Regions from separate parts of the Lysinibacillus sp. A1 genome, predicted to be linked through region 3. Evidence: riboswitches for the same ligand, from Rfam matches in the RefSeq annotation. Region 3 holds a riboswitch; each other region holds the start of a gene.
The links. Region 3 has a riboswitch for S-adenosylmethionine ahead of PI85_RS20410 (bifunctional homocysteine S-methyltransferase/methylenetetrahydrofolate reductase). Riboswitches for the same ligand answer to the same signal wherever they lie in the genome.
Positions count from the first base shown of each region.

Region 1 (8,071 bases), on a different contig from region 3:
TACTGTAAAAATCTCTAGCAGCAAAAAGGTAGCGTTTTTCAGATTCCTCGTCGTTTTTTAAGCGATATAACCAGGCAATTTTTAATGCGAAATTTGCCATCAAAAGCGATTCTTCCATTGATGCGCGAGATACTAGGTAGGCCAGCTTAAAGCTTATAATGGCATCATCGATTGTACGTTCCTGACAGATATTCATAGGTTTCTGTAGCTCTTTAATGTATAGTTCATCTATGAGCTGCATGAAAGGTCCGTATGTCCGCGTCATGGATTTATGGAAAGCAAACCCACAATGTGGGCACACAGCAACTTCATACAGCAAAGGGTTTAGGCCATCATAGACGGGCATGAAATCTGTTTGTTCCTCGATAATTTTATATCGATTTGGGCGTACTTTATACGTTGTAAAATGCTTTTTGCAAAATTTACAATCTACGCTACTTTCATAGTAGTAGATGTTAAATGCCATAAGAATCAACTCCTTTGCATGCTCTAGAATATTATTTCTTTTGTTCTATTTATACGCAATCGATAATCGTTCAATGTATTTAATTCATTATCTATCATTTTAACAATTCTGTGTTCTTTGGTATACTCCTTTAGAATTATTAAATTAAAAATAATCCTTACATTATTAGTTAAATATCATTAGAAATAAGCTTGTAATAGTATTTATCGGTGTACTTAAAGTAAGTTATATAGTTCGAGCAAATTTTGTCGAATTATATACAATTTATTTCATAGACAATTCGAATTGTATAGTTCAAAAGTTTGATGTGAGAGGATGGAGGAAATGACATATAAAATAGTATTTTTTGATGTGGACGGTACTCTGATCAATTATGAGAATGGCGCTGTGGAAGAAAGTACAAGGCAGGCCATTCATCTACTACAGGATAAAGGGATTCATCTAGTGGCTGCGACAGGAAGGCCGTTGTCCATGTGTGAAGGGCTGAAAAGTTTGGGAATTGAAACCTTTATTACGGCAAATGGGGCATATGTGAAGCACAAGGATGTTGTCATACATAAAATTCCGATTGAAAAGGGCATTGTTCAAAATGTTCAAGCTTTTGCACAGCAACAACAGCATTCCTTAACATTTTTTACAGAACAACTTACGATGAATGCTATACAAAATCCGTTAGCGTTAAGCGCGATGCAAGAGACATTGTCTTTACGTGATTTTCCCGTTAGAAATGACAGCATTATAGAAGAAGAGGTTTTTCTTATGTGTCTTTATGCAGATGAGCAGGCTGAAAAAAGATTAGCTTGTCAATTTTCGAATATATTACGGCAACGATGGCATCCTTATATTGTGAATGTCTTACAGCAGGATGTGTCCAAGTCGATAGCTGTAAAGGCTGTACTAGATTATTTTGAAATTAATTTTAAGGATGCAATAGCTTTTGGAGATGGAGAGAATGATATAGATATGCTAGAGCAGGTTGGTCTCGGGGTAGCCATGGGAAATGGGAGCCAAGCTCTAAAAAATGCTGCAGATTTTGTTACAAAGAAATCTATTGAAGGTGGCATAGATTTTGCTTTACGTCAGCTTCACATTATTTAACGACATATTTGCTTGAGCAATTTTACTGTTATGACTGTATAGAAAAGGTGTTAGGTGGTTGGAAAATGGCGCAACATGTGCAATCTCTAATTGAACATTACGGGTATTTTGGTATCATTGTGATCCTAATTGGAGGCATTGTTGGGTTGCCACTTCCTGATGAAGTATTTTTAACTTATGTAGGCTATAGTGTTTATCGAGAAAGTCTTGAACATATCCCAGCGTTAGTAAGCGCCCTGATTGGTGCCATGGGAGGTATTACTTTAAGCTACTATATCGGCCATCGATTTGGCTTACCGCTCTTGCAGAAATATGGGCCAAAGTTTCATATAACTGAGGAAAAAATTGATTTTACTAAAAAAATGTTTACGAAAGTAGGTCCTTTTTTATTAATAGTTGGCTATTTTATTCCAGGTGTACGCCATCTGACAGCTTATATTGCGGCTATTAATAATTATCCCTATAAAAAATTCGCATTCTTTGCTTATACAGGAGCATTTATTTGGACGTTCACATTTATAACATTAGGAAAAGTATTAGGGGAGAAGTGGCGATTCGTCGGTTACTATTTATCCCATTATAGTATTTATGTCATCTTACTATTTGTCCTTGTCATGTTAATCGTTTATTATCTATTGAAAAAAAGAAACGTACAAAAGTAAAAGTCGGTATGAGTGTACCGACTTTTTGTTATGGCAAAATGGCAAATGATCGAACAGGGAATCCAGATGCTGTTTCAGGCTTAGGTACAATATTAAAAATAATAGCCCCTTTTGGAGGAAGCTTGTCCAAATTAGTCATAAGCTCAATTTGATAGGTGTCTTGATCAAGGACAAAATATTCTCCATCCAATTTGCCGCTTTGACGAAAATCAGTAGCAGAATCGGTATCAAAAGTTTCATGACCAATTGCACTTACTTTACGTTCCTTGAATAAAAATTGTAATGCCTCCAAGCCCCAGCCTGGAAGATGATTATGGCCATCCACATCTTTATTATTGAAGGCTTCTTTATCGGGCCAACGCTTACTCCAATCTGTTCGCAGTGCCACAAAAGTACCTTCTTCTATTTGTCCATGTTGTGCCTCGAATTCTAGAATATCTTGGACACTGAGCGTAAAGTCATGATTACTAGTAGCCTCTTGTGATTTATCAATAACGATAAGCGGGAGAACTAGCTCCTTTAGCTCTAGTTCATCTAGAAAACGAGTATTTCTTACAAAGTGAATAGGTGGGTCAATATGTGTTCCATATTGTCCGGGGAATGTAAATTGCTGTGCGAAAAAACCGTCATCATGCGAGAATAATGTTTCAAATTTAGCATCTTCAAACATGAAAAAATGAGGTGAATGTGGGCCAAAGGTATGTGTCAAATCGACCCATTGTTTTGATTTTAGTAAGTGCAATGCTTGTAAAAGTTCATTAGACATTTAATTTCCTGCTTTCTAAAAGTAATGGTAAATAAAAAAGAGTCCTCTATAGAAGAGGACTCCCTAAATCATACGTGGGTAGTTCGTCTTCTCATCTTTCAGGCTTAGATTTTGCCAAAAGGAATTAGCACCATACTGATTGAGCTGGTTGCTGAGACTTCATCGGGCCGATCCCTCCGTCTCTCTTGATAAGAAATAGAATATAAGAATTTTCAGAAATAACAGTACAAATACTTTAGCATATATTTTTATAGTTAACAACTTTTATAGGATTACATGGTTAAAATTTTTATTTACCAATTTAAAATTAACGTTACTCTACAGCAATCACTATCCATAAGCTGTATTCTAAAATTATCTGGTGTATAGTTGGTTTCGAATTTTGTAGTGATGCCTGTGGATGTAATCAATTTTTCGACCTCTGTTTTATTTGAAAGTTGTGCAGCATTTTTTAAATCATGGGCAAATTGTTGAGAACTATCAATTTTATCCGTAAGTAATTGTGCTTGTTGCATAATCGCCTTTATCCGCGTAGCTGAAGATATTAATTTTTGTGTATCAATAGAGGGAAAGGGACTATTACTGGTCGGCATTGCTAAATGTTGAGAAAAGGGTCTAGCTACAAGGTGATGGGCCGTTGACGGTATTGGGTAATGGTAGGGGTGAACAAAATACGGATAAGGATTATAATACAATTCAATTCCTCCTATCCAAAAGCTGATATCTTATCTTATGTATCATGATCTTTTTAGGTGTTTGGATAAAGATGTTTCTGTACAGGAGTGTACAACATGCTATGCTACACAAACAAAAGAGGAAGCCATAGCAAGCTTCCTTGTTGTTCTTTAGCCAAGAACATTTAAAACATCATCTATTTTTTTGCTATGTGATAGGATTCCATAATTCATCCAAGTTAAAAAATCGACCTCATAAACACAGCTGCTCTTAACTGCACTTAGGTTTTTCCACATGGAAGATTTTAAAATAGTACGCTCTTCATGCTCATAAATGGAGTGCTGCTTGTCGAAGGTGATGAATAAAAGATCCGCGTCTAGCTGTAGCAGCTGATCGGAAGTCAGATGAGCTTTACGCTGATTTAGCGGTATTTTCCATACTAATGGGTGAGGCGTTAAGCCTAAGTCACGGTATAGGATTGGCCCTGTATAACCGCATTCAGGGCCGGCATACAGCGTAATGCCAATCGCTGAAATACGAAGAAATGCCACACTTTGCCCGTAAACGGATTTACCGAGAATTTGTCGAGCCTTCTGTACCTTATCCTCGTAATCCAAGATAATATCTTGCATCATAGCTGTTTTTCCTGTTAAGTCAGCAATTTTAAAGAGGGTCGATTGCCAGTCTTCCCCAGGGTGGTCTAGGTGACAGATTGGGGCTAGCTTATTTAAATGAAGACAAGCTTCCCAACGTTCTATACCGGCATCTAACATAATTAAAGTTGGTTTATAGTGAAAGAGACGATCCACTTCTCCGTACTGTACATCGATATCGGGCACATCCTGCAAACCTAAATAGTCTTGTTTCCCCCACTTGGAATGACTAAATTGGGCAATGGGTGTAATACCTAAAGCTACAAAAAAGTCCTCTAAGAACGGTGCGAATACACGTACATTATTACTTTGACTTCGTCTGTATTGTCCTGGGGAAATACCTACATGCTCTTTAAAACGACGGTTGAAATAATATTCGTTATTAAAACCAATGGACTGACTAATTTCAAATACACGATCATTAGTTGTCATTAATAATTGTTTGGCTTTTTCAATACGTATACTATTTAAATAATGAAGAGGAATCTGCCCCGTAATATCTTTAAAAATACGAGAGTAACTCCATCTTGGAACATTTGCAAGTTCTGCTAATTGTTCAACAGTCCAATCCCTACCAAAGTGTTTGTGCAAATATTGAATGGATTGCTCTACAGATTGACGATCATTTTGTAGTATAGGCTTTGGTTGGTTTTGTTCAAAAATAAATAGCATTAATTCTTGGAAACGAACATGCTGCTCAAAAATAGTGTGTTCATCCTTTGCTTGACGACACCGATAAATAGCTTCTAATAGTCTATTGCATTGAGAAAAGGGAAGGAGACGTAGTTCTCTAACACTTGTAAAGAGACTAGTAGGGGCATGGGATTTACTAAGATAAATCGTGTTAAATGTCAATTGGTATAAGCAGAGGGGCTCATTTGCAGTGTGAATTTCGACATGGCAATTAGGTGGAATAATCACACATTTTTCTTTCATAAGGTGGATAGTTTCATGATTTGTCTTAAGTGTTCCGTTACCACTAATAAGGATGAAAAGCGAATAGTATGTATGGCTATATGGCTGCATATCCGCTGGTAGAATAGTATATGAAATAGTTTGTAAATGATAGATTTGTGTTAAAGTACCCATTGTCCATGCACTCCTAAGTAAAGTTTAAATTTGGAAAACAACAGAAAGAAAGCCCCCTAAAGAGCTTTCTTTTGTAAATTATTTCACGAACCATTTTTCAAGATCATCATATTTTCGTAGGTTTGCAGTAATGGCGCCAGACTGCCAATAAGTTCGATCAGCAATATAAACTTGTCCATTTTTTACAGCAGGAACTGTTTTCCAAAGTGTACTATCTAACCATTTAATCGCCTCTTGATTTTCCTCGGTTTCCCAAGTGCCATTTGAAGGGAAGAGTATAATATGATCAGCATCCAATTCTGGAATAGCTTCTTCAGACAAGACCTCGTGGAACTCTGTCATATCACGAGCTAATGGATGTGGAGTTAAACCAGCTTCCGTATAAATGTATCCCGTGTAACGATTCTTCATTCCGAATAATGCCAATGTTTTATCGGCAACATTTAGACGAACAACGGCAACAGTTTCGTCACCAACTGATTCATCTAACGTAGCTTTTAAATTAGTAACACGTTCCTCATATTTATCAACGATTTCATTTGCTTTCTCAGGAATATTTAAAACATCAGCTATCGTTTTTACAATCTCCCGTGGATCTTGTAGTATTTCTTCTTTTAAGCGATAAGTAGGCGCAATCTTAGAATATTCTTCATACTTTGCCTTATCTGCGGCACCATCTACAATGATTAAATCCGGCTTAGCTTGAAGTAATGTTTCCATACTACCTGTAACGTCAAACTCAGGTACGTCTAAGCCTAAATAATCTTGTTTCCCCCAGGATGGGTGATACCATTGCACAACGGGTTTGACATCTAGGGCAGTTAAATAATCTTCCATATAGATGGCTGCTACTCGCTGTGGATTTGTTGGAATTGTTACTTCGCCAAACTCATCTTCTACAACTCGTGTATCTTCTTTTGGTGGATTCTCATTTTCGGAATTTGTTTGTGCTTCATTTGAACCACAGGCACTTAAAACGAACATCAGTACAAGGAAAAGTACAAATGTAAAATATCGACTGATACGCATGGCAATTCACTCCTATAAATTTACTAAAACAGATTGAATGTTATCTTAATTTAGAATGATAATCATTCTCGTTTGATTCAAATAAATTATAGGATACAACATAAAAACAAACAATACATATTTTCTACATCTTTTTTATACAAAATGAAGTTTAGAGCACTATTGTTTCTTTTTATCAAAAAGTAGCCATAAGAGTGTAACGATCGCTGCAAGCATAACCATAAAGAATCCATAAACAGGCGTGTGTGCTAATGATTGATGACGAATAATAAAGCCTCCAATATAGGAACCTAAAAATATACCAATATTGAAAGCAGAAATATTCAATGCAGAGGCCATTGAAATAGCTGATGGTATATATTTTTCAGACAGTATAACTGCATATAGTTGCAAGCCTGGGACATTCATGAACATAAATAGGCCCATTATTAGTACCATGATTAACCCGATAATTGGCGATTCAAGAGTATAGCCAATGCCAAGTAAAGCTAATGCAAGTCCTACAAAAATAATAAAGATGGAACGAAGTGGATTTTGATTTGCAAAATGGCCTCCTAGTGTATTACCAATAGCCACGCAAATACCATAGACAACTAATATAATAACGACCGCGTGTGGCGAATAACCCATATATTGCTCTAATATAGGTGAAACATACGTGTAAACAACAAATGCGCCACCGTATCCAATTGCTGTAATGAAAAGGATTAATAACATTCGAATATTATCTAATACTTTACCGATATCACGAATTGAGATTGGGTTACCTTTTGATAATTGGCTTGGTACTAACAAAGCATTACTAATTAAACCAATTATTCCTATAATAACAATAAAGATGAACGACATACGCCAGTCTGTTACTTGTCCAATAAATGTACCCAGTGGGACACCAGTCACAGTAGCCAATGTTAGTCCAGTAAACATAAAGGCAATAGCACTTGCGCGTTTATTTGGTTCAACTACATCAGCCGCTATGACAGAAGCGATGGACATAAACACACCGTGTGCTAATGCTGAAATAATACGTCCTATTAATAAAATTGAGAAATTTGGTGCCATAGCTGCGGTTAAGTTCCCAATTATAAAGATTGTCATGACAAGCAATAAAACAGTTTTTCGACTAAGGCGAGATGTTAAGGCTGTTAATAATGGAGCTCCAACAGTAACGCCTAATGCGTATATTGAAACAGTTAAGCCAGCTGTGCTTAAAGAAATACCGAAGTCATTTGTAATTAATGGTAAAAGCCCAACGCTGATAAATTCAGTGGACCCTATTCCGAAAGCACTGATTGCAAGTGCTAGTAAAGTTAATTTAGCATTTGGCTTTTTTGATTGTGACATACTACTTATATCTCCTTTGATTTTTTTTATCATGTGTAGTAATATTCATACATACCTATAAGATATGTAGAGTACTTTTGGTTACTTTTGAATATTACGGGGGTTTACAATGCAAAAAATTTATAATATTGGTGTAGAAGCTACACTTGAAGTCATTGGTGGTAAATGGAAACCAGTCATTCTTTGTCATTTAAATCACCATGGTAAAATTCGTACAAATGAGTTTCGACGATTGATTCCAGGAATCTCGCAAAAAATGCTCACTAGTCAATTAAGAGAGTTAGAGCAA
Region 1 covers NZ_JSZM01000004.1:59,015-67,085, forward strand. The annotation lists gene PI85_RS02250 (DUF2225 domain-containing protein) at 1-466, opposite strand, end outside; gene PI85_RS02255 (Cof-type HAD-IIB family hydrolase) at 791-1,564, shown strand; gene PI85_RS02260 (DedA family protein) at 1,630-2,226, shown strand; gene PI85_RS02265 (cyclase family protein) at 2,255-2,992, opposite strand; SAM riboswitch class I at 3,081-3,187, opposite strand; gene PI85_RS02270 (hypothetical protein) at 3,286-3,687, opposite strand; gene PI85_RS02275 (helix-turn-helix domain-containing protein) at 3,838-5,409, opposite strand; gene PI85_RS02280 (ABC transporter substrate-binding protein) at 5,488-6,438, opposite strand; gene PI85_RS02285 (MFS transporter) at 6,598-7,782, opposite strand; gene PI85_RS02290 (helix-turn-helix domain-containing protein) at 7,892-8,071, shown strand, end outside.
Region 1: another riboswitch for S-adenosylmethionine. It lies ahead of PI85_RS02265 (cyclase family protein); the one in region 3 lies ahead of PI85_RS20410 (bifunctional homocysteine S-methyltransferase/methylenetetrahydrofolate reductase).

Region 2 (8,071 bases), on a different contig from region 3:
CGGGTTAACTTTATAAAATAATAATGATTAAATCGTTACAACAAACCCTGCCCTTTTCCCGATAATTTCAGCATAATCTTCTACCATCACACTTGCTGTTGGGTACATTCCAGCACCAGGACCTACCAAGGTTAAAGTACCAATATAATTTGTTTCTAATGCAACTGCATTGAACACATCATCGACTGGATAAAGTGGATGTTCTTTATCAACCAGTTGTGGTCCAACTTTTGCTACAATTTTCCCATTAGCTAGTTTTTCCACTTCAGCTACATGACGGTAACGTAAACCCTTTTCACATGCCTCATGGACCTGCGAAGCTGAAATACTATCTATGCCGATAACTTCTACATCCGCCCAATCAGGTTGTTCTCCAAATGCTAGGGCGCTTAAAATCATTAACTTTTTAAAGGCATCCTGACCAGAAACATCATTATACGAATCTGCCTCAGCGTAGCCTAAACTTTGCGCTTCTTTTAAAGCTGTATCAAATGACCAGCCCTCTGCTCGCATTTTAGTTAAAATATAATTACAAGTACCATTTAAAACACCTTGTATACGACTAACATCATTAACAAGTAATATATTTTTCATCGTTTTAATAACAGGTACTCCTCCAGCAGTTGTCGCCTCAAAGCCTACAAAGACACCATTTGCTTTTGCAAGTTCTTGTAACTCTAATCCACGCTTTGCAAACATGACTTTGTTGGCAGTAATAACATGACATTTATGCTCTACCGCTCTCTTTAAATAGCTATATGCAGGCTCTTCATTCACAATGGCTTCAAATATTACTTGCATGCCTGGTTCTGCCAATACATCATCCATGCTTGTAGTCATCAAATGTGCTGTGCCTGGTACACGTTCTCGGCTAGCATCTGTTACTAAAATTTTAGCTACTTCCAATTCAATGCCTAATTTATTTTTAAGATCTTCCCGCTTTTCATTTAATATATGATAGATTCCTTGACCTACCGTTCCAAATCCTAAAATCGCTGCCTTTATAGTTGCCATTCTTATTATTCCCTCCAACTTACATTCCGCAGTTTCATCAAGCCAAACTCTCCGTGGGGTTGTGCCAAATCATTTGACACCAACCGCAGGCCTTAGCCAACCCTTAATTTTGGATAAATTTTGATATTCAGTACATGTTAGAACATATACAAATTCAAATAATTCGAAATTTAACTTAAAGAAAATTGTAACGCATATATATACTTTACACAAGAAAAATCTTTCTAGGAAGGACATTTGTTTTCCCTAGACGTGCAAAAGAAATCGGTTTCATTCCTTTTACTATACGTTTTTTTAGTTTATCCATAAGATTTGAACAAATATTGACTCTTTACTCTCAAATTATGATGTCTTTCTTCTATTATATATATGTATGTTCAGACACCCATAAACCAGCTAAATAATTAAACTACTATAAAAAAGGCTCATTCCCTGTAGCAGCAGAGAATGAGCCTAAATATATGAGGGATTATTTAGCTCGCTTTTGAAAGCAATTGAAAACGATATTGTGTTAAAGCTTGTTGAACAATACTAATTTCTTCTTCTGTAAAATTTGGTATTGCATACGTACGTTCCACTAATTGAAATGTACCATACTTCAAATAAAATTCTGTTGCTGGAAGCTGGATGTGGCTCACACCATACTTCTCATATGCCTCATAAACTTCCTTAATCGTATAGCCAATATCATCTGTGCAAACCTGTTCTTGATACGCTGAATGACCGAAAATTTGCTGCCATTTACATTCCACTAATGTAAGGATGTGTTGAATGGATTGATTGTTAACAAATACATGACCTTCATTTAGTTCATAAATTAGATAAGATGCAATGTTTTGCGCACTATAGAGATTACCCATTTTAAACACTCCTTTATCATCAGTTTTTTTGAAGAGTAGCCACTGGCTATGTAACTACTCTCCTATCTATTCAAAAGTGGGGGGATCACTTATGAAAACATTTACCTTTTCAACGAGGTTTTTCCGTACATTTAACTTAATTCCAAGTATATAACAAGGTTTTAACAAAGTCAATAATACATATAAAATTACTCGGTATTGTTTTTAAAAAGGTTCTGATAATTACCGGATGAGGTAATTGGTTAATGTAGCAACGTTTGACGTATACCAAATGAGGCTATTCGAATGAGAAAATACGTAAACGCTACAACATTCGCCTGTCATTCTATATTAAGCTTCTACTGTTTGCTCAGTTGTTGCTGTTGCCTGAGTAATAGCCTGCTCTAAATCTGCAATGATGTCCTCCACTGCCTCTAAACCGATTGATAAGCGAATGAGCGATTCGGTTACGCCAGCTTGAATTAGTTCATCTGCTGATAATTGTTGGTGTGTAGTAGATGCTGGATGGATAATTAGCGACTTGGCATCCCCTACATTTGCTACATGTGAAAACAGCTTTACATGATCAATAAGCTTTCGTCCTGCTTCACGTCCACCTTTAATGCCAAATGTAAGCACTGAACCGAAGCCATTTTTTAAATACTTTTTCGCCAACTCATGTGTTGGAAAATCTTCTAGGCCATTATAATTTACATACTCCACAGATGGGTGGTTACGTAAATATTCTGCCACAGCTAAAGCATTTTCATTGTGTTTAGGGATACGCAAATGAAGCGTCTCTAAACCTTGTAAAAGATTGAAAGCTGCATCTGCACTTAATGTAGGTCCAAAATCACGTAACAACTGTACACGCAGCTTTGTAGCAAAGGCTGCAGAAGCTGTATCGATTCCATAGCGTAAACCATGGTAAGAAGCATCCGGCTCTGTAAAGCCTGGGAATCGCCCACTAGTCCAATCAAACTTACCAGCGTCTACAACAACACCACCTAGAGTTGTCCCATGGCCACCTATCCATTTCGTTGCTGAGTGAACTACCACATCTGCACCGTAGTCAATTGGTGTAGACCCATAAGGAGAAGCAAATGTACTGTCGATAATTAATGGTAAGCTGTTGTCATGTGCAATCTTAGCTACAGCTTCAATATCTAAAACCTTTAAGCTTGGATTACCGTAAACTTCTGCGAAGACAGCTTTTGTTTTATCAGTAATGGCAGTCTTAAAATTCTCTGGGTTTGTTTCATCTACAAAAATCGTTTTAATGCCATAGTTTGGTAATGTATTCGCGAATAAATTATACGTACCACCATATAAAGAACTAGCTGCTACAATTTCATCTCCTGCCCCAGCTAGATTTAAAATAGAAAATGCAATAGCTGCTGCACCAGATGAAAGTGCTACTGCTGCCGTTCCACCTTCTAATAAAGCCACACGCTTTTCAAAAACATCCACTGTCGGATTCGTAATTCGCGTGTAAATGTTCCCCGCTTCCTCTAAGGCAAAAAGACGTTGCGCATGAGCAGTGTCTTTAAAAACGAAAGCAGTTGAACGGTAAACAGGAACAGTTCTAGAACCCGTCACAGGGTCTGGCTCTTGACCGCCATGTAACAGCAGTGTTTCTGGTTTAAAATTTGTCATTGTGTACCTCCATTTGGTTATTTTTTTTACGATGGTACCGGAGATGAGGAGGATTTTTCTGTAGAAAACAAAAACCCTCTTCAGCTAAGAAGAGGGTTGCGGTTGCAAGTTTTCCTCCCCTTATCTGCCAGATCCAAGTAAGAATCTGTAGGAATTAGCACCTTAGTAAGTTCATCACCTACTGGTTGCCGGGCATCATAGGGCCTATCCCTCCGCCGCTCTTGATAAGAGTATGAGATTCAATTTCCATCGTTGTTACAAAGTATAAGCATAGAGTTTTTTTCTGTCAACATCTAAATTTTATTTTTTCCGAAACTTCTGTCTGCTCTTTTACGTAGTAAGAACGCATACACTATTTTAGAAAAAAATTTGAAAGGAGTATTTTTATGGTAAAAGCCGTGATCTGTTTTCTAGTTGTTGGCTATTTGATTGGCTGTATTCACGGCTCTAAGGTGGCACAATTTTTATCCGGGGTTGATTTAAAAAAAGCTGGCCATGGCAATGCTGGTGCCTCTAATGCTACGCTTTCACTCGGCTGGAAATATGGCGTTTTAGTAGCTCTTATCGATATTGGCAAAGGCGTCGTAGCCATTGTCGGTGCACATTTTTATTTAACAGATGTAACACATTTAACAGCAGAACAAACATGGCTCCTCACCTACTTGATAGCTGCAGGGGTTATTTTGGGGCATAATTTCCCTTTTTATATGGGCTTCAATGGTGGAAAAGGGACTGCCTCTATCATTGGAATTTTACTTGCGGTTGATTGGAAGATTGGTTTATTTGCACTTATTCTATTTGTTATTTTATCTTTTGCAACGAACTATTTAATTGTTGGGGTATTAGAATTTTACCTCGTTTTTTGTACCGCTACTTACTTATGGATTCCTGGGCTTGGCCCGACCATTATTGCCATTCTACTTTTTGCTATTGCTATTATTTTGCACATTGAAAATATTCAACGTTTAATCAATGGAACCGAGCCTAAAGTTACTTCTGCCTTCAAGAAAAAGAAATAATATTTTTAGGAGATATTTGTATATTTTATGACCACAAATTATCTCTTTAATTACTATTAAAGCTGTAAAACAGACATATTCCGCTTCTTTTCATTCTATACAATAAACGGACGAATTCTTATCTTAAAAAAACATTATACTGACCGATGTTATGGATAATAACCGTCATTTTACGTAGACGTAGAAGGGATGAGAAAATATGTCTTCATCTAAACAAACAACAACGAAGCGTAATTTAAAGCCTTTATGGATTGGGTTGGCTTTTGCTTTATTAATTATCATTATTTTTTTACCTAATAACGGTGATCTACCTGTAGCTGGACAGCGCGCTTTAGCCATTTTAGCTTTCGCGGTTATCCTGTGGGTAACAGAGGCTGTTTCATATCCTGTTAGCTCTGCAATGATTATTGCACTCGTCACAGTTTTACTAGGACTTGCACCATCTAAGGATGATCCAACAACACAACTAGGTACTGCTAGCGCCTTAAAACTATCATTAAGTGGTTTTAGTAACTCTGCCGTGGCCCTAGTAGCAGCAGCTCTTTTTCTAGCGGCAGCCATGCAAATTACCAATTTGCATAAACGACTTGCTCTTTGGATTCTTTCGCTTGTAGGAACAAAAACAAAAGCCATTGTTTTCGGTGCTATATTAGTTTCAATTGCCCTTGCATTTTTTGTTCCTTCAGCTACTGCACGTGCTGGCGCAGTGGTCCCTATTCTTCTTGGCATGGTCGCAGCATTCGGTTTACCACGTGATAGTCGACTTGCTGCTTTACTTGTTATTACTTCTGTACAAGCCGTCTCCATTTGGAATATCGGTATTAAAACTGCGGCAGCACAAAATATGGTTGCTTTGAATTTCATCCAAGAGCAATTTAATGTGAATATATCATGGGGTGCTTGGTTACTTTATGCTGCTCCATTCTCGATTATTATGTCAGTAGCCTTATTTTTCATTATGATTACGCTTATTAAGCCTGAGACGAGCAATATTGATGGTGGTAAAGAAGTCATCAAGAAACAGTTGGCTGAGCTTGGGCCGTTAAAAGCACCTGAGATTCGATTGATCGTTACATCATTAGTTTTACTATTTTTCTGGGCAACGGAAGGCAAGCTCCATCCATTTGATACAACGACGGTTACAATTATCGCTATTGCTGTACTACTAATGCCTAAAATAGGCGTTTATTCATGGAAGGAAGTTGAACCTCATATCCCTTGGGGAACAATCATTGTCTTTGCAGTAGGTATTATGCTCGGAACTATTTTGCTGAATACAAAAGGTGCATCATGGTTATCAGATAAAGTTTTTGGTTCACTCGGTCTAGATACTATGCCAATTCTTGCTACGATTGCTATCGTAACATTATTTAATATTCTTATTCATTTAGGTTTCGCTAGTGCAACAAGCTTAGCCTCTGCACTTATACCAGTGTTTATCGTGTTAGCTTCCACATTAACAGCAAATGTTGATCAGGTTGGCTTTGTTATCATACAACAATTTGTTATTAGCTTTGGTTTCCTATTACCAATTAGTGCACCACAAAATATGCTTGCCTATGGTACAGGAGCATTTACAACAAAGGATTTCCTGAAATCAGGTATCCCATTAACGATTCTCGGCTTCCTCCTAATTTTACTGTTCTCTGCAACTTATTGGAAATGGGTTGGCCTACTATAAACGCTAATGTCATAGATAAACTTATACAACAAAAGGCCTTGAGGGAGCAGCTGTCCTTCAAGGCCTTTTTATTAGAATTCTATTTTGATAAAGCTGGGTCTTTCATTGTTCCACTTTTTGCGTAATTGACATGCCATGACAGCGCTTTTTCAAGATCATGCGGCGTATGATGTCCACCAGTTGCCTCATTAGCGTCGTTAAAATATTGCCATAGCTGCTCACGATAATCAGGGTGTGCACAATGATCAATAATTAGACCTACACGTTCTTTCGGAGCAAGCCCGCGTAAATCAGCCACTCCCTGCTCTGTTACGATAACATCAACATCATGCTCTGTATGATCCACATGCGAAACCATTGGGACAATGCTAGAAATATTCCCACCCTTAGCATAGGATTTAGTCACAAAAATACCTAAGCGTGCATTACGGGCAAAGTCACCCGATCCACCGATACCATTCATCATTTTAGTGCCAGAAACATGCGTAGAATTAACATTTCCGTAAATATCAACTTCTAATGCCGTATTCACTGAAATCAAGCCGAGTCGACGAATAATTTCTGGTTGGTTAGAAATTTCTTGTGGACGCAGTACTAATTTATCCGCATACTTGTCAAAATTCCCATAAACGCGGTTTCCTACTTGTTCAGAGAGGGTAATGGAAGTAGCAGAAGCAAAACTCACTTTTCCTGCATCGATTAATTCAAATACTGCATCTTGAAGTACTTCTGAGAATACTTCTAGGTTCTCAAACTCAGAATCTTTAAAACCAAGTAATACTGCATTCGCCACTGATCCAACCCCAGATTGAATTGGACGCAAGCTTGTTGTTAAACGGCCAACTTTAATCTCTTCACGCAGGAAGTTTAACAGATGATTAGCCATAATATCTGTTTCCTCATCAGCAGGAACGATCGTTGATGGCGCATCTAGAATATCAGAAACTACGATACCTTTTACTTTATCCAAATCTAACGGAATACCGATTGTACCGAGACGATCAGACACATTTTGTAAAGGGATTGGGTCCCGTTTCCCTTGTTGTGCAGGAACGAAAATATCATGTACGCCTTCTAATGCATCAAGTTGTGCTACGTTTAATTCAATGATGATTTGATCTGCCTCTTGCACAAAAATCGGAGAGTTACCAACTGAAGTTGTAGGAATTAATAAGCCATCTTCTGTAATAGCAGCCGCTTCAATAATTGCAAAATCAATAGGTCCTATAATGCCTTGGCGAACCAACTCTGCATTATGTGATAAATGTGCATCCACAAATGTGATATCACCACTATTAATTTTATTACGAATACCAGCATCTGCCTGGAAAGGTCCTCGTTTGCGAATAACGCCAGCCTCTGCTAGGTATTGGTCTACCTCAGGGCCTAGAGATGCTCCTGTATATATATCTACCTGGAAGCTCTCTTTTTTAGCTTTCTCTACAAGCGCAAGAGGTACAACTTTTACATCCCCAGCACGAGTGAAACCGCTCATCCCTAATACCATGCCATCCTTAATCCAAGATGCTGCTTCTTCTGCTGTTACAACCTTGCCCCGTAATTGCTCATGACGAAGCTTTTTCGCTAACTTTTCTTCCATTCCTTATTCCTCCATCCCACTTTATTTTTGTTCAACTAGTATTTGGTTCCATTATCTTTGTCATCAAAATTACCTCCGCTTCAAATAGATATGCAGGAGGCTTTATCCTTAATTAAAAGAGCTAACCCCACTCCTCTTCTGCATAAGAATAATCTAATTTTTGGTAGCACAACCAAATAAACAGCCGATTATATAATTTTATACTATTTAGAATATTTAATCTATATCAAATGAAATATTTAACTTTTCGAGATAATTTCTA
Region 2 covers NZ_JSZM01000008.1:57,004-65,074, forward strand. The annotation lists gene PI85_RS05450 (homoserine dehydrogenase) at 28-1,014, opposite strand; gene PI85_RS05455 (hypothetical protein) at 1,488-1,874, opposite strand; gene PI85_RS05460 (O-acetylhomoserine aminocarboxypropyltransferase/cysteine synthase family protein) at 2,205-3,509, opposite strand; SAM riboswitch class I at 3,627-3,740, opposite strand; gene PI85_RS05465 (glycerol-3-phosphate acyltransferase) at 3,896-4,528, shown strand; gene PI85_RS05470 (DASS family sodium-coupled anion symporter) at 4,728-6,209, shown strand; gene PI85_RS05475 (succinate CoA transferase) at 6,289-7,809, opposite strand.
Region 2: another riboswitch for S-adenosylmethionine. It lies ahead of PI85_RS05460 (O-acetylhomoserine aminocarboxypropyltransferase/cysteine synthase family protein); the one in region 3 lies ahead of PI85_RS20410 (bifunctional homocysteine S-methyltransferase/methylenetetrahydrofolate reductase).

Region 3 (8,071 bases):
AAAACGATCGCGCATCGTAAAGTCTGTCACGTCTGGGAAACCCCATTGATCGCGAATTTCTTGATGCATACGTTCGGCAAAGCCCTCTGCTAATTCTAATGCCGTCGACTGTAAGGCATGACTTTCAAGGAATTTACCATCTTCTTTTAGTTGCCGAGCTTTTGCCATAACTCCTTGCCCTGCTGTCACTACCATAAGTGCAACATAATCCATTTCTCCACTTTCTACCGTTCTTAAGAAATCAGCCAGGCATAAAAAAGGTTCGACCTGCTGACGCGGGAAAGTAAAACGTTCAATTTCTGTTTTGTTATCTGCTGGATCATAAATAATTACATCATCTCCATCTGCTTGGGCAGGGAAGAATTGATATAAACCTGAAGGCTTTAATAGATCACTTTTTAAATAATCATCCACTAAATCTTTAAGCTCAGTTGCTCTTGGATCGCCAGCATCTAGTAATGGTTGAACTTGCCCTTTTAACCCCAGATGGTGCCCAAGCAATGTCCGCATATTCACATATGGATATAAATGTGAAACAGCATATTCTTTCTTTACATGACGACGCAAATCAGCCGGTAAAAATACGGGTGCTTCCTTTACTGTACGAGCAGGTTTTATTGTAATCACTTTGACAGGACGAGCTGCTCGTTTTTCATCTGCCTCTAAACGTTTTTGGCGAGATTCCGCTATTTCTGCTAAGAAATTTTCACGTGTCCCCTCACCCATTAATAAATTGGCCTGCTCTAATCCCTGCATCGCATCCTTTGCGTATATAACAGGACCACCATATTCATCAGCAATTTTTGTTTCTGTAAAACGTCGGGAAAGCGCAGCTCCACCTACTAAAATTGGTACATCAATTCCTGCCTCTTTGAAATCTTGGGCAGTAGTGACCATTTGCTGTGCTGATTTAACTAATAGACCTGATAACCCAATGAAATCTGGCTTTTCCTTGCGAATAGCTTCTATTAATTGAGCAGGCGTCACCTTAATACCTAAGTCTACAACCTTATAGCCATTGTTACTTAAAATAATATCAACAAGGTTTTTTCCAATATCGTGCACATCACCTTTTACAGTAGCAAGCACCATTTTCCCCTTGCCTGCACTCTCCTCGTTCTTCTCCATATATTGCTCTAAATGAGCAACAGCAGCCTTCATCACTCCAGCAGATTGTAAAACCTCTGCTACGATCAATTGGTTATCATTAAATAAACGACCAACCTCAGCCATCCCATTCATTAAAGGTCCATTTATAATATCAAGAGGTGACTCAAATAGTTCTCGGGCAGCCTCTAAATCAGCAATAAGTCCTTCTTTGGTCCCCTCCAATATATAGTAGGCTAAGCGACCTTCTACAGTTTTTGGAATATCTGCTTCAGTTTTTTCTTTCTTTTTATCACGATAAAAATCAGTAAATACTGCTAATGTTTCATCATTAGTATTAAATAACAAGTCATTGGCTAGTTTAATTTCCGCTTCTGGAATCGATGCATACCGTTCTAGCTTTTCAGTATTGACGATGGCATAATCTAAACCAGCCTGTGTACAATGATAAAGATATACAGCATTGAGAACCTCGCGTCCAACCGGTGGTAAGCCAAACGAAATATTACTAACTCCAAGCACCGTTAATGTACGGGGCATTTTTTCTTTAATGAGACGAATTCCTTCAATTGTTTCAAGTGCTGAGCCAATATATTGCTCATCTCCCGTTCCTACTGGGAACATTAATGGGTCAAAAATGATATCTTCAGGTTGCATTCCCCATTTTTCTGTTAGTAATTGATAGGAACGTTCAGCAATTTCAAGCTTCCGATGACGATCGACTGCCATCCCTGTTTCATCGATTGTTCCCACAACTAACGAGGCACCGTACTTTTTCACTAATGGCAATACGGCATCAAACCGTTCTTCGCCATCTTCTAGGTTTATAGAGTTAATGATGGCCTTCCCTTGCGAAAACTTGAGGGCCTCTTCAATAACCTTTTCGTCTGTGGAATCAATAACAAGTGGAACCTTAACTTTTTTCACAACCTCCTGCATAAAGCCACGGATATCTGCTAATTCATCACGATCTGGGTTCGCCAAGCAAATATCTATGACATGTGCGCCATTTTTCACTTGCGCCCTTGCAATCTCAGCTGCTTCCTCAAATTTACCATCAATAATTAGGTTTTTGAATTTACGAGAACCAATAACATTTGTTCTTTCCCCAATAAATAACGGACGCATAGAATCATCGTATAAAAGTGGCTCGATACCTGATACTGCGTGACCATGCGTTTTTTCTGGTAGCTGACGAGGCTTTTCATCTTTTAAAATTTCACGTATAGCCGCAATATGTGCTGGAGTTGTACCACAGCATCCACCTACAATATTGAGCCAACCCTTTTCTGCAAATCCTTTTAATTTTTGCGATAAAGATTCTGGAGACTCATGATAACATCCTTCTTCATCAGGTAAGCCTGCATTCGGATAACAGCTAATATACCCCGTTGACAGCTCTGCTAATGAGCGAATATGATCCGTCATAAATTCAGGTCCCGTCGCACAGTTTAAGCCTACCGATAATGGTTGAATATGCTCGATGGAAATATAAAAGGCATCAATGGTTTGCCCTGCAAGAGTAGTCCCCATAGGCTCAATTGTTCCAGAAATCATCACAGGTAATTCTTTACCGGTTACCTCGAAAGCACGAGTTACCCCAAGGGTACCTGCTTTCACATTTAACATATCCTGACTTGTCTCTAGCAATAGCACATCTGCCCCAGCTTCAATCAATGCCTTTGCCTGCACAAAGAAATTTTCTTCTAATTCATCAAATGTAATACCGCCTGTTACTGACAACGTCTTCGTTGTAGGGCCCATTGCGCCTGCAACAAAGCGGGGCCAATCGGAAGTCGTGTAATTGTCAACTGCTTGACGAGCAATTTCGACTGCACGTTTATTAATTTCTTCCGCTTTTGCACCTAGATTATATTCATTTAATACAAGAGGTGTTCCCCCAAATGTATTTGTACAAATAATATCTGCCCCTGCCTCTAAGTACTTATGATGAATTTTCTCGATGACATCAGGTCTAGTAAGCACTAGATTTTCATTACAGCCATCTAGGTCCTCCCCACCAAAATCATCGGCTGATAAGTTTTCATTTTGCAGCATGGTTCCCATTGCGCCATCGAGAATTAATATTCGTTTATCAAGTTGTTCTTCAATCAAGTGCTTAGCCATTTATACTTACCCCTTTTTTCTGTTCATCCAATTGCTCTATATATTTCATTAATTCTAATGTCACATCGTAGCGTAAAAATGGTGTAATAAGGTAAATGCCATTGAAATATTGCGCAGCCACCTCTACTAATTCCTTGGCAATTGCAATCCCCTCAAGTGTGGCGCGTTCCTTATCTTCACCACATGCTTTCATCCTTGATAAAGCATCTTCAGATAATTTTATGCCTGGCACCTCATGATGTAAAAACTCTGCACTTTTATAACTCGTAACGGGCATAATGCCAATATAAATCGGTGCTTGTAAATGCTTCGTTGCTTCATATATTTCTATAATTTTTTCCTTTGTATAAACAGGCTGTGAAATGAAATAGTCTGCCCCATGCTCCATCTTTTTTTCTAAGCGTGCCACAGCACGATCTAATACACGAACATTTGGGTTAAATGCAGCAGCCACAGAGAAGTTAGCCTTTTTCCGTAATGGTTTCCCTGAGAAAGAAACCCCTTCATTTAATTGTTTAATTAATTGGATCAGCTCCATCGAGGAGACATCATAGACGCTAGTGGCACCAGGAAAATCTCCAACCTTGGTTGGGTCACCTGTAACAGCTAGCACATCATGAATTCCTAAGGCATTTAACCCCATTAAATGTGATTGCAGACCAATTAAATTACGATCTCGACAGGTAATATGTGTAAGGGGGCGTACGCCATTAGAGCTTTTCAATAACGCCCCCATTGCAATATTACTAATACGTGGGGATGCCAATGAATTGTCTGCCATCATAACTACATCGGCACCTGCCTCATATAGTTGCTTGGCCCCTTCAAGAAACCCATCTATTTCTAAGTGTCTAGGTGTATCCAACTCTACAATGACCGAGCGTTCACGCTTTACCTTTTCATGAAGTGGTTCAAATTTAGCTGGCTCAGCATCACGAACAATCTCAATCTTTGCAGGCTTCGCATGCTTTTCACTAACTGGTGATAGCTCTTCTAAATACTTCTTTGCGGCTGCAATATGCTTTGGTGTCGTACCACAACAGCCCCCAATTAAACGAACACCCTGATCACGCAGCTCAACAGCAGCGCGACCAAAATAATCAGCCTCCGACTCATAAACAACACGCCCGTCCTCTAAATCTAATAGCGAAGCATTTGGATAGGCTGACATAAATGCCTTTTCCGGAAGTTCTACTCCCTCAAACGCTTGAATCGTATGATATGGACCAAGACGGCAATTGACACCAACAATATCTGCACCAAGAGTCTCTAATTCATGTAGCGCATTATTTAAAGACATACCATTTTGTAAAACACCAGGCTCATGCATAGATACTTGAGCAATTATCGGTATATTAGTTTTGGCGCGTAGCATGTTTAATGTCGCTGTTAATTCTTCAAAATCATAATAAGTTTCGAGTAAAAGACCATCAGGATTTCCTGCAAGTAACACACTTGCCTGCTCATCAACGGTCGCTAATATGTCATCTAATGTTGCATCGCTTTTACGAATGCCACGAATACCACCAATCGTTCCTAAAACAAATTGACCGCCATCCGCTGCTGCTCGCTTAGCAATAGTAATAGCTGCTTCATTAAATTGTTGAACACTTGATTCTAATCCATAGCGAGCTAATTTAATGGCATTGGCACCGTACGTATTCGTTTGAATAATATCAGCACCCGCTGCGATATATTCTCTATGAATCTTTTCAATTAATTCAGGTCTCTGAACATTCATTTCCTCATGACAATACTCCAATCCATAGCCATACAACACTGTGCCTATTGCACCGTCTGCCGTCAATACATGCGTTTGTAACCTTTCAAGCAATCCCATAAAACTAGCCTCTCTTCCTCTATTTCTGTATAATAAAAAGCCTTCTTTTATATAAAAAGAAGGCTTTAACGACTCATCATTATTGTTCCTTCTCATCTTCGACTCAACGGTCTTCTGGATTTAGCACCTGACAAAAAGTTGGTTGCTGAAGCTTCAATGGGCCAGTCCCTCTGCTTCTCTTGATAAGAATTATTAAGTATGAATTTTTTAAATAATTAAAAGAATCATATCGTTTACAGACGAATGAGTCAAGACTATTTCACATAACAAAGAAATTTTTCGTTTAAAAACTTAGAAATTGGATAGTTCTTCTGCAAGCTCTTCACCAATTTTTTTCCCATTTTGAATGCAAGCACCAATACCTACTCCAAAATAAGAGCAACCCGCAATCGATAAATTTGGATAGTTTTCATTCAGCTCTAATAGTAAGCCTTGCAGCGCTTCCCGGTGAGCTAAGTCATATTTAGGCATTTGATCAATCCACTTTGTGACATTCACAACGGTTGGCTTTTCATCTATTCCTAGGCTTTTCCGAACATCTTCTAAAGCGATGGCTGCCAATTCGTCGTCAGTCATTTTACGTAACTGCTCATACGCCGGATTAATACTCTTATAGAATAGGCGAACAAGTAGTTGATTGTTTTTCGATGTATGCTTCCACTTGCGACTCGTCCAAGTCGCTGCATTACAAGTGACATCAGAATTATGGGATACAATATAGCCTGTTCCATCCGCTGGTAAGTTTGCATCAGACACATCAAAGCCTAGATAAATAGTAATGGCTGATGCTGTAGTAAACTGATCAAAATAATGTGTTAAGGAGTCATCCTGTAATATACTTTGAACCGCTTCATTCGGTAGCGCTAGAACAACATATTCTGCCTCAATGTTTTGACCATTTGCTAATGTAATCGAATATTGGTTCCCCATTTTTTGGACATGATTTGTGGCTACCCCTTTAATGATATCTACCTCTGTTAATGTCTGTTCTAATCGCTCAATTAAAGAGGATAACCCATTTTGAAATGAAATAAATTTTTTATTAGCAGCTTTAACAAATTGCTCACGATTCGCATCAAAACCTTTTATGATACTTCCATAGTCATTTTTATAGTCAATTAAATACGGTAAAGTAGAAGCAATAGAAAGTTGGTGTAAATCACCAGAATAGACACCTGCTAAAACAGGTGCAATTTGATTTTCCACAAGCTCTTCGCCAAGATAATAAGTTAAAAATTCCCCTATCGAGCTTTCTTTTGTAAAACCTGCATTGGGTAAAGTTAAATCTTTTAAAGCTTCTTGTTTGGCCAGATCTGAGATAAGAGTGCTTTCCTCAAGTGATGCCACACTCATAGGTATACCGAAAGTAGAATCCGCTGGAATGGCGTGCAACTCGTTATTTGTATAAATATAGGATACACCTGTTTCGTTGTAAACGAGATGATCTTCAAAGTCTAGCTCCTGCACTAGCTCCATTACACCTTTATGGCGAGCTACGATAGAGTCAGCACCAGTTTCCATAATAAAACCTTGTTCATAGGCTGAATATAGTTTGCCACCTAAATATGTATTTTTTTCTACGAGCACTAGCTGAACATCTAATTTTTTTTCCTTCACTTGGCGTTGTAGATAATGCATTGTGCATAAACCAGTAATGCCGCCACCTAATACAACAACTGTTTTCATAGTAAACCGCCCCTATTTTTAGTTCTGTCTACAGTATAAACTTATTTTCATTGAAAATTACGTTAAACCCTTTACAAATTTAGCAAAAATAGAGCTACCTCAACTATGAGATAGCTCTAGCTCCAAAAATTATGCTTACTAAACACACATTATAATGAGTACTATAGTGTTTAATATGGTTACTAGTGATCTAGCTTTTTAAATTTTGGGCAAAGCTAGCTAATTTTTCTGCTGAGTTCGTTACTTCAGTAAAAGAACTACCCAGCCCACTTAATATACCTGCGATTGCTTGTATTTTCGTCGCCATGCAATCATTTTGATCTTTTGCTTCTGTCATTGCCCCTACTATATTTGTAAATTGACCTTCCGTGTGTAACATATTATCCTCACCAGATGCCACTTCTTCTTGGATATGAATGAGAGATTGCTCTAATTTCCCGGTGCGTTCACTCGTTTTTTGCAACAATAATGCAACAGCGGTGACAGATTCCTTTGTTTGAATGGATAATTTACGTACTTCATCAGCTACTACACTAAATCCCTTCCCTGCTTCTCCGGCACGGGCCGCTTCAATAGCGGCATTTAAGGCCAACAAATTGGTCTGATTGGCAATATTGGTTACGACACTCATAATTGTTTCCATTTCCTTCGACATATCAGATAATTGTTCAATATTTTCTTCTATATCATGAAGAGACTGAATAATATTATGCATATTTAGTGATTGTTTCTTTAAACATTCACGTCCATCCAGTGCTTGGTTTTCAGCGAGAGTAGACACTTCTAGCGATCTCTTTGCCAATTGTTCAATTTCCCCAGACTGCTCACTTAGTCTGCAAAACGAATTATTAGTTTCCTGTGAAATGGTCGCAAGCAATTCAGAGGATTGTACAATTTGCCGTTCAATTGCTTCTTTTTCTAGTTCCATGTTTTCTTTATGCTGTTCAACTGTATTTTCATATGCCTCTAAAACAAGTTGCTGCTCGAAATTACAAATTTTAGATATGGCCCTTATTGTATTAAACTGATCTCGTGGATGATCGATATGCTGTTCAACCAAGTCTATAAATGAGAGAGATAAATCTTGGAACGCGCAAATATACCATTGTGTTCTAAGCCCAATATGTACGTGCACCTTTGCAATTTTCACACGCCTTTGGTAAAATTCCTCATCAATCGTTCCGTTAAACATTTCAATAATATGCTGCCGTAACGTTATTTTAAGCTTTTCTACAGAACTATGATGACTAATAATATTTACCAAATGTTGTTCGGTACCGATCATATTGTAAAAACGGTTTACGATGTGAT
Region 3 covers NZ_JSZM01000032.1:75,115-83,185, reverse strand. The annotation lists gene metH (methionine synthase) at 1-3,234, opposite strand, end outside; gene PI85_RS20410 (bifunctional homocysteine S-methyltransferase/methylenetetrahydrofolate reductase) at 3,227-5,074, opposite strand; SAM riboswitch class I at 5,164-5,263, opposite strand; gene hemG (protoporphyrinogen oxidase) at 5,366-6,760, opposite strand; gene PI85_RS20400 (globin-coupled sensor protein) at 6,951-8,071, opposite strand, start outside.

Region 4 (8,071 bases), on a different contig from region 3:
CAGTACAATGTAAGTCGAGAAGATCAAGATGCTTTTGCAGTTCGTTCACATGAACTTGCTGAAAAGGCGATCAAAGAAGGTAAATTTAATGATGAGATTATACCTATAGAAGTGGAACAACATTATGTTGACGAAAATAATAAGCCACAGGTGAAAAAATTCACTTTCAGTATGGATGAAGGTGTACGTCCTGGTACATCGGTTGAAGGCTTAGCGAAGCTTCGTCCAGCTTTCCATGTGAAGGGGAGTGTGACGGCAGGGAACGCTTCTCAAACTTCCGATGGTGCAGCAGCTGTATTGGTAATGGATCGCGAAGAGGCTGTCAAGCAAGGTTTAACACCAATGGCAAAATTCCTAGGCTTTGCAGTAGGTGGTGTACCACCTGAAGTGATGGGAATTGGTCCAATTGTGGCGGTACCGAAAGCGTTAGAAATTGCAGGTTTATCAGTAGATGCTATTGATTTATGGGAAATCAATGAGGCATTTGCATCCCAATCCTTACAGGTTGTTCGTCATTTAGGCATTGACCAAGAAAAGGTCAATGTAAATGGTGGAGCTATTGCATTAGGACATCCACTGGGTGCAACGGGTGCTATTTTAACGCTAAAACTTATTCATGAATTAAAGCGTCAAGGCAAGAAATATGGTGTAGTAACTATGTGCATTGGTGGCGGCATGGGGGCTGCTGGAGTATTTGAAATTCTATAATCTTCATTAGATCAGCTTGAGGTGTACTGTTTCCGGTTGCCTCCGAGCATGTATATGTCAAGCTTTTCTATATATGTTTGTCTTCACTCAGTAAAAGGTTTGTAGCGTCAGAAACCTTCTCTAATATGACTGGAGAAGATGCTGAATACAGATTAAGCCTCTAGCAAATATCACAGATTTGAAGAGGCGTCATTCAATAGGGGATTAGACTATCAAAATAGATATATTGGGAGGAATTTATATGACTGAAAAAACAACGGATTTCATTAAAGGCGGCGGATTTTTAATTGAAGATGTGGAATTAGATCGTGTGTTTACACCAGAAGATTTCACTGATGAGCATAAAATGATTGCTAAAACAACAGAAGAATATGTAGCAAATGAAGTTTTACCTGTAGTTGAAAATTTAGAGCACCACGAATTTGAGCATTCAGTACGTCTCCTTAAAAGTGCTGGTGAATTAGGCTTGCTTGGTGCAGATGTTCCAGAAGAATACGAAGGACTAGGCTTAGATAAAGTTTCTTCAGCATTAATTGCAGAAAAAATGTCTGTAGCGGGTGGCTTCTCCATCACTCATGGTGCACACGTTGGAATTGGCTCATTACCAATCGTGCTATTCGGTGACGAAGATCAAAAGAAAAAATATTTACCGAAGCTTGCTTCAGGTGAATTAATTGCTGCTTATGCATTAACAGAGCCAGGATCAGGCTCAGATGCTTTAGGGGCAAAAACAACTGCGAAACTAAACGATGCAGGCACACATTATATTTTAAATGGTGAAAAGCAATGGATTACAAATGCGGGCTTTGCAGATGTTTTTGTTGTTTACGCTAAAATTGATGGCGACAAGTTCACTGCCTTTATTGTGGAACGTGCATTCAATGGTGTTTCTGTGGGTCCTGAAGAGAAGAAAATGGGGATTAAATCTTCATCTACTCGTACACTAGTGTTAGAAGATGCAGAAGTGCCAGTAGAAAATTTATTAGGTGAAATCGGTCGTGGGCACGTCATTGCCTTCAATATTTTAAATATCGGTCGCTATAAACTTGGGGTTGGAACAATTGGTGGATCGAAACGTGCATTTGAGTTAGCAGTACAATATACAAACCAACGTCAGCAATTTAAAACTAAGCTTTCTGACTTCAACCTTACAAAAGAAAAATTATCAACGATGGCTTCTCAATTGTATGCATCAGAGTCCTTAAACTACCGTACTGTTGGTTTATTTGAAGATCGTTTAAGCCAGCTAAGTCCAGAGGAGCAAAAGGAAGGAAAAGTGATTGCAGGTGCTATCGCTGAGTATGCGATTGAATGCTCAATTGCTAAAGTATTTGGATCAGAAACATTAGATTATATTGCAGATGAAGCGGTACAGTTACATGGCGGTTATGGCTTCATGGCTGAATATGAGGTAGAGCGTATTTACCGTGATTCTCGTATTAATCGAATTTTTGAAGGTACAAATGAAATTAATCGCATGATTGTACCAGGTACATTTATGAAAAAGGCACTAAAAGGTGAGCTGCCATTATTACAAGTTGCGCAAAATCTACAGCAAGAGCTTTTGATGTTAATGCCGGAGGATATCGGTACAGAGCCACTAGCTCAGGAAAAATACTTAGTGAAAAATGCCAAGAAGATTGCTGTATTAGCGGCAGGCTTAGCAGCACAACGCTTTGGTGCGAAGTTAGATCAAGAGCAAGAAGTTTTAGTAAATATTGCTAATATCGCTAATCAATTATTTGCAATGGAATCAGCTGTATTACGTACAGAAAAAGCGGTTGCACGTGATGGCGTTGAAAAAGCACATCAAAAATTGCTATACACTCAAATTTTCTGCCAAGAAGCATTTGCTGAAATCGAAAAAGAAGCAAAAGATACAATTCTTGCATCCGCAGATGGTGATGCAGCACGTATGACTTTATCTGCATTACGTAAATTAACACGTAACAATCCATACAACCTAATTACGAAGAAACGTGAAGCATCTGTGAAATTAATTGAAGCAGAAAAATATATCGTTTAATCGTATGAAAAACGCTAGCTATCCGTAAATGGGTAGCTAGTTTTTTTGTTCCAGATAAATTCGGGAAAGTAACGGATAAAAATACAGAACCAATGGATAGACTTACGAAAATGAGCGAAGTTCCACCATTCTAAATGATTATGATGGTATACTACAGAAAAAGACAGCAGAGGAGCATTTTTATGACGATTCAATTTTTCCATTATCCAAAATGTACAACATGTAAAAAAGCACAAAAGTGGTTAAATGATCATGACGTTTCCTATGAAGAGGTACATATCGTAGAGCACCCACCAACAAAGGATGAAATAACAGCTTTATGGCAAGCAAGTGAACTACCTTTGAAGAAGTTTTTTAATACTTCTGGTATGAAGTATCGTGACCTTGGTTTGAAGGACAAGCTAGCTGATATGACTGAGGAAGAACAGCTTGAGCTACTTGCTACGGATGGTATGTTAATAAAACGTCCCATCGTAACAGATGGAAAAAAAGTAACTTTAGGGTTTAAAGAATCCGATTTTGAGCAAGCTTGGTTATAACCGTTTTTATCCTTGTTTTTATAGGAGAAGTATGGCACACTGAAAGTGAATATATTACATAATTATGGAGGGGTTTTTTGCATGAGCACACCGAAAGACTTACGTTACTCTGAAGAGCATGAATGGGTAAAAGTAGAAGATGGAAAAGTACGTATTGGTATTACGCACTTCGCACAATCTGAATTAGGAGATATCGTTTTCGTTGAACTTCCACAAGTTGGCGATGAAATCAAAACAGATGATCCATTCGGTAGCGTAGAATCAGTAAAAACTGTTTCTGAATTATATGCACCAATCTCAGGTACTGTAGTGGAAGTAAATGCAGATTTAGAAGATAGCCCAGAATTCGTAAATGAATCACCATATGAAAAAGCATGGATGATCGTCGTAGAGCCTGCTGATGCATCAGAAGTTGATAAACTTATGACAGCAGAACAATACGAAGAGATGACTGCAGAATAAGACAAGCCATAATCAAAAAACGTCGGAAACCACCGGCGTTTTTTATTATATAATAATGTATAAGTGGGTATGTCTAAATGGAGGTGGCGTAATGTTCGATGGGAAATGCTTGATAGTAGAAGGACGCTCAGATAAGCTACAAATTGAGCCAATTTTGAACGAGAATGTTACAATACTATGTACGAATGGAACAATTGGAGTGCATCAATTAGAAGAGCTACTCGATCCTTATGAGGGCTGTGAGCTATTCACTTTTTTTGATGCCGATACTTCAGGCGATAAGTTACGTGCATTAATGGACAGACATTATCCTGAAGCAGAGCATTTACGTACAATGCCAACCTATAAGGAAGTAGAAACGACACCACGAAAAGTGTTAGCGACAATTTTACTGCGTGCACATTTTTCAATCCATAATGAATATATTTTGTAAGGTTGCGTGAGATGAATGAAAGAATGGTCAAAAGAGCAGTGGGAAACGACATTACAGTCGGGAGAAAAAGCTGCGTTTTATTTATATACACCGATGTGTGGTACTTGTGCAGTGGCATCGAAAATGATGTCAATTGTAGAACAACTATTACCTCACTTAAAATTAGGGAAAGCAAATATTAATTTTTTGGAGCAAATTGCTATTGAACATCAAATTGAAAGCGTTCCTTGTTTACTTGTTTGTGATGGCGGCAAAGTGACAGAAAAGATTTATGCTTTTCAATCCGTACCATTTTTGTACGAATTGTTAAAAAAATCAATTGACTGAACTTTATTAGCGTGGTAAAGTAACAAATATATTACTAAAACATTAAATATATCGAACTCTTATGAAGAGCGGCGGAGGGAAGTGCCCTATGAAGCCCGGCAACCATCACATAGTGAAAAGGTGCCAAATCACCCAAAGATTTTTCTTTGAAAGATGAGAGAACGGTTCAACGTATAATACGTGACCCCTTCTACTTGTCTATAAGTAGAGGGGTTTTTTTATATAAGAAAAGGAGTATTCGCTATGATACAGCTTCAAAATATAACGAAGAAATACAAAACAGCAAATGGCGAATTAACGGCAGTCAAAGATGTTAACCTTACTATTAATAAGGGTGAAATTTTTGGCATTATCGGCTATAGTGGCGCTGGTAAAAGTACGATGATTCGTTTACTTAATGGTTTAGAGAAACCAACAGCAGGAACAGTAACGGTGAACAATCAAGAATTTTCTTCGATTAAGGGTCAAAAACTTAGAGCAGCTAGACAAAAGGTTAGTATGATTTTTCAACATTTTAACCTACTTTGGTCACGAACAGTTGCAGAAAATATTGCCTTCCCATTAGAAATTGCAGGTGTATCAAAAGCTCAACGGGAGGCGCGGGTGAAGGAATTGATAGCACTTGTTGGCTTAGAAGGGCGCGATCAAGCATATCCATCGCAACTGTCTGGTGGACAAAAGCAACGTGTAGGGATTGCACGTGCATTAGCAAATAACCCAGAGGTTTTACTATGTGATGAGGCAACATCTGCACTAGACCCTGAAACAACAGATGCCATTCTTGATTTACTGGTAGATATTAATGAACGTTTAGGGTTAACGATTGTCCTCATTACGCATGAAATGCATGTCATTCGCAAGATTTGTCATCGTGTAGCCGTGATGGAGGCAGGCGAAATTGTAGAGCGTGGGGAAGTATTGCAGGTTTTCCAGGCACCTCAGGCGGCCATTACTAAGAAATTTGTAGCCCAAATTACAAATACAAAGGAAACACAAGATACAGTAGAACAAATCAAAGCAAATTACCCAACGGGACAACTGGTCAAACTGATTTTTGTTGGTGAAAAAACCGAACAGCCTGTTATTTCACATCTTGTAAAGCAATTCGATGTGGAAGTAAGCATTGTACACGGGAATATTTCACAAACGAAAAATGGAGCATATGGTACGCTCATCGTGCAAATTGATGGGTCGAAAGCAAATGTGACTGAAGCCCTAAGCTATTTAAATACAGTGGAAGTACAAACGGAGGTGATTGCAGATGCTAACTAATCTCTTTCCGAATGTAGACTGGGATAGCATGTGGCAGGCTACGTATGAAACATTATATATGACAGCCATTTCTACAGTTATTACATTTATTCTAGGGTTAGCCATTGGGATCGTCCTATTTTTAACAAGTCCCAATCAGTTATGGGCTAATAAAATTGTTAGCTTTTTAACAGGGTCACTCGTTAACATTTTCCGCTCTATCCCATTTATCGTGTTAATTATTTTATTAATTCCATTCACTAAGTTTTTACTAGGTACAATCCGTGGAGCTAATGCTGCTTTACCTGCTTTATTTATCGGTGCGGCTCCATTCTATGCACGTATGGTATTAATTGCGTTACGTGAGATTGATAAAGGTGTCATTGAAGCAGCTCGTTCAATGGGGGCAAAAACCTCCACAATTATCTGGAAAGTTCTAATCCCTGAATCATTACCAGCATTAATTTCTGGTATTACGGTTACGGCTGTAGCACTTGTTGGTTATACAGCAATGGCAGGGATAATCGGTGCAGGAGGTCTTGGAAACTTAGCCTTCCTAGACGGGTTCCAACGAAATCGCCAAGATGTGACATTAATGGCAACTATTTTGATCTTAGTAGTAGTCTTTATTATCCAATGGATTGGTGATTTCATTACAGAAAAAATTGATAAACGTTAATAAAACTGAGGTTATTCCGGTTCTTGCCGCTAACATATTTTCATCAAAATAAAGGGAGTGTCATAAATGAAAAAGTTATTAACAGGATTATTTTTATCAATACTTGTACTAGCTTTAGCAGCTTGCGGTACTGATAAAAAAGAGGATGCAAATTCAGCATCTGGTGATAAAACAGATAGTAAAGAAAACGTTACATTAAAAGTGGGAGCTTCTAATACACCACATGCCGTAATTTTGGATAAAGCAAAACCGATCTTAGCTGAGAAAGGTATTGACCTTGAAATAGAAACATATACAGACTATGTGCTACCAAACCAAGATTTAGAATCAAAAGAGTTGGATGCAAATTACTTCCAACATATTCCGTATTTAGAGTTACAAATTAAAGACAATGGCTATGACTTCGTCAATGCTGGTGGTGTTCATATTGAGCCAATCGGTATTTACTCTAAAAAATATAAATCTTTAGAAGAACTTCCTGAAGGTGCAACAATCTTACTTTCTAATTCGGTATCAGATCACGGTCGTATGCTGTCATTATTAGAAGCTAAGGGCTTAATTAAATTAAAAGAGGGTATTGATAAAACAGCAGCAGAAATTAAAGATATAGATGAAAATCCTAAAAACTTTAAATTCGATGCGAATACAGCACCAGAAATGCTTGTACAAATGTACGAAAACGACGAAGGGGACGCAGTACTGATCAACTCTAACTTTGCTATTGATAATGGCTTAAACCCAATCGAAGATGCGATTTCTCTTGAAGATAAAGAGTCACCATACGTAAACATCATCGCAGTACGTGCGGGGGATGAATCAAGACCAGAAATTAAAACATTATTAGAAGTATTAACGTCTAAAGAAATCCAAGACTTTATTTTAGAAGAATGGAAAGGTGCAGTAGTACCTGTTCAATAATTTAAATAAAAGAGTACGTAAGTAGTGAATTACTTACGTACTCTTTTTCTTTTGAAGCTGTTTAAGTGAATTTTGACAGCTTTCGAATAGTGACTATCTACAAGTTGTCGATTTCCGAGGAAATAAAAATGGCTATATAAAATAGTTACAACAGCTCATGTAATGTCTATTCTCCGTGTTTCAAAGGATGATCCCTCCAGTATCGGTGAAAACCAATTCTAGAGGGATTTTTTAGAGTTCAAAAAAGGAAAAAATGTTAATTTTTTATTTATTAACATTCTTCAGTGTCGCTTAGCAACTTTTTCATCTACACTAATAAAGCGACTCTGAATATATTTACTAAATATCTGAATAAATAATGAACTTTTTTGTTCTAAATACTAATAAAGTAGGCGTTTTATCGTGAATGAAGGATTTATTTAGAAATTGTTTAGTTGCAAGTAGTACTATATAATTGTTAGAAAAGTTTTTTTGTGAATTTAGATTTTATTCATCTATTTTGACTAAAAAAATCATACTTAAGTATGTAGAGATGAAAGGGGTTTGGTGAAAATGGCAATGAGAAATGGCCTATTACGTTGCAGAATACTCGGCATATATAAGTAGATGAATAGATAACGAAAAAATGGCGATAAAAATTACATGAAAGTTTAGCCAAAGGAGTTATTGTTATGACGATAAACACGAAATCAATGAGCTCAGCTTTATTAAATAAAATTCAAACAAAA
Region 4 covers NZ_JSZM01000015.1:143,697-151,767, forward strand. The annotation lists gene PI85_RS14135 (acetyl-CoA C-acetyltransferase) at 1-708, shown strand, start outside; gene PI85_RS14140 (acyl-CoA dehydrogenase family protein) at 950-2,734, shown strand; gene PI85_RS14145 (arsenate reductase family protein) at 2,917-3,273, shown strand; gene gcvH (glycine cleavage system protein GcvH) at 3,355-3,735, shown strand; gene PI85_RS14155 (TOPRIM domain-containing protein) at 3,827-4,168, shown strand; gene PI85_RS14160 (thioredoxin family protein) at 4,184-4,495, shown strand; SAM riboswitch class I at 4,552-4,655, shown strand; gene PI85_RS14165 (methionine ABC transporter ATP-binding protein) at 4,739-5,767, shown strand; gene PI85_RS14170 (methionine ABC transporter permease) at 5,757-6,425, shown strand; gene PI85_RS14175 (MetQ/NlpA family ABC transporter substrate-binding protein) at 6,492-7,343, shown strand; gene PI85_RS14180 (nucleotide sugar dehydrogenase) at 8,015-8,071, shown strand, end outside.
Region 4: another riboswitch for S-adenosylmethionine. It lies ahead of PI85_RS14165 (methionine ABC transporter ATP-binding protein); the one in region 3 lies ahead of PI85_RS20410 (bifunctional homocysteine S-methyltransferase/methylenetetrahydrofolate reductase).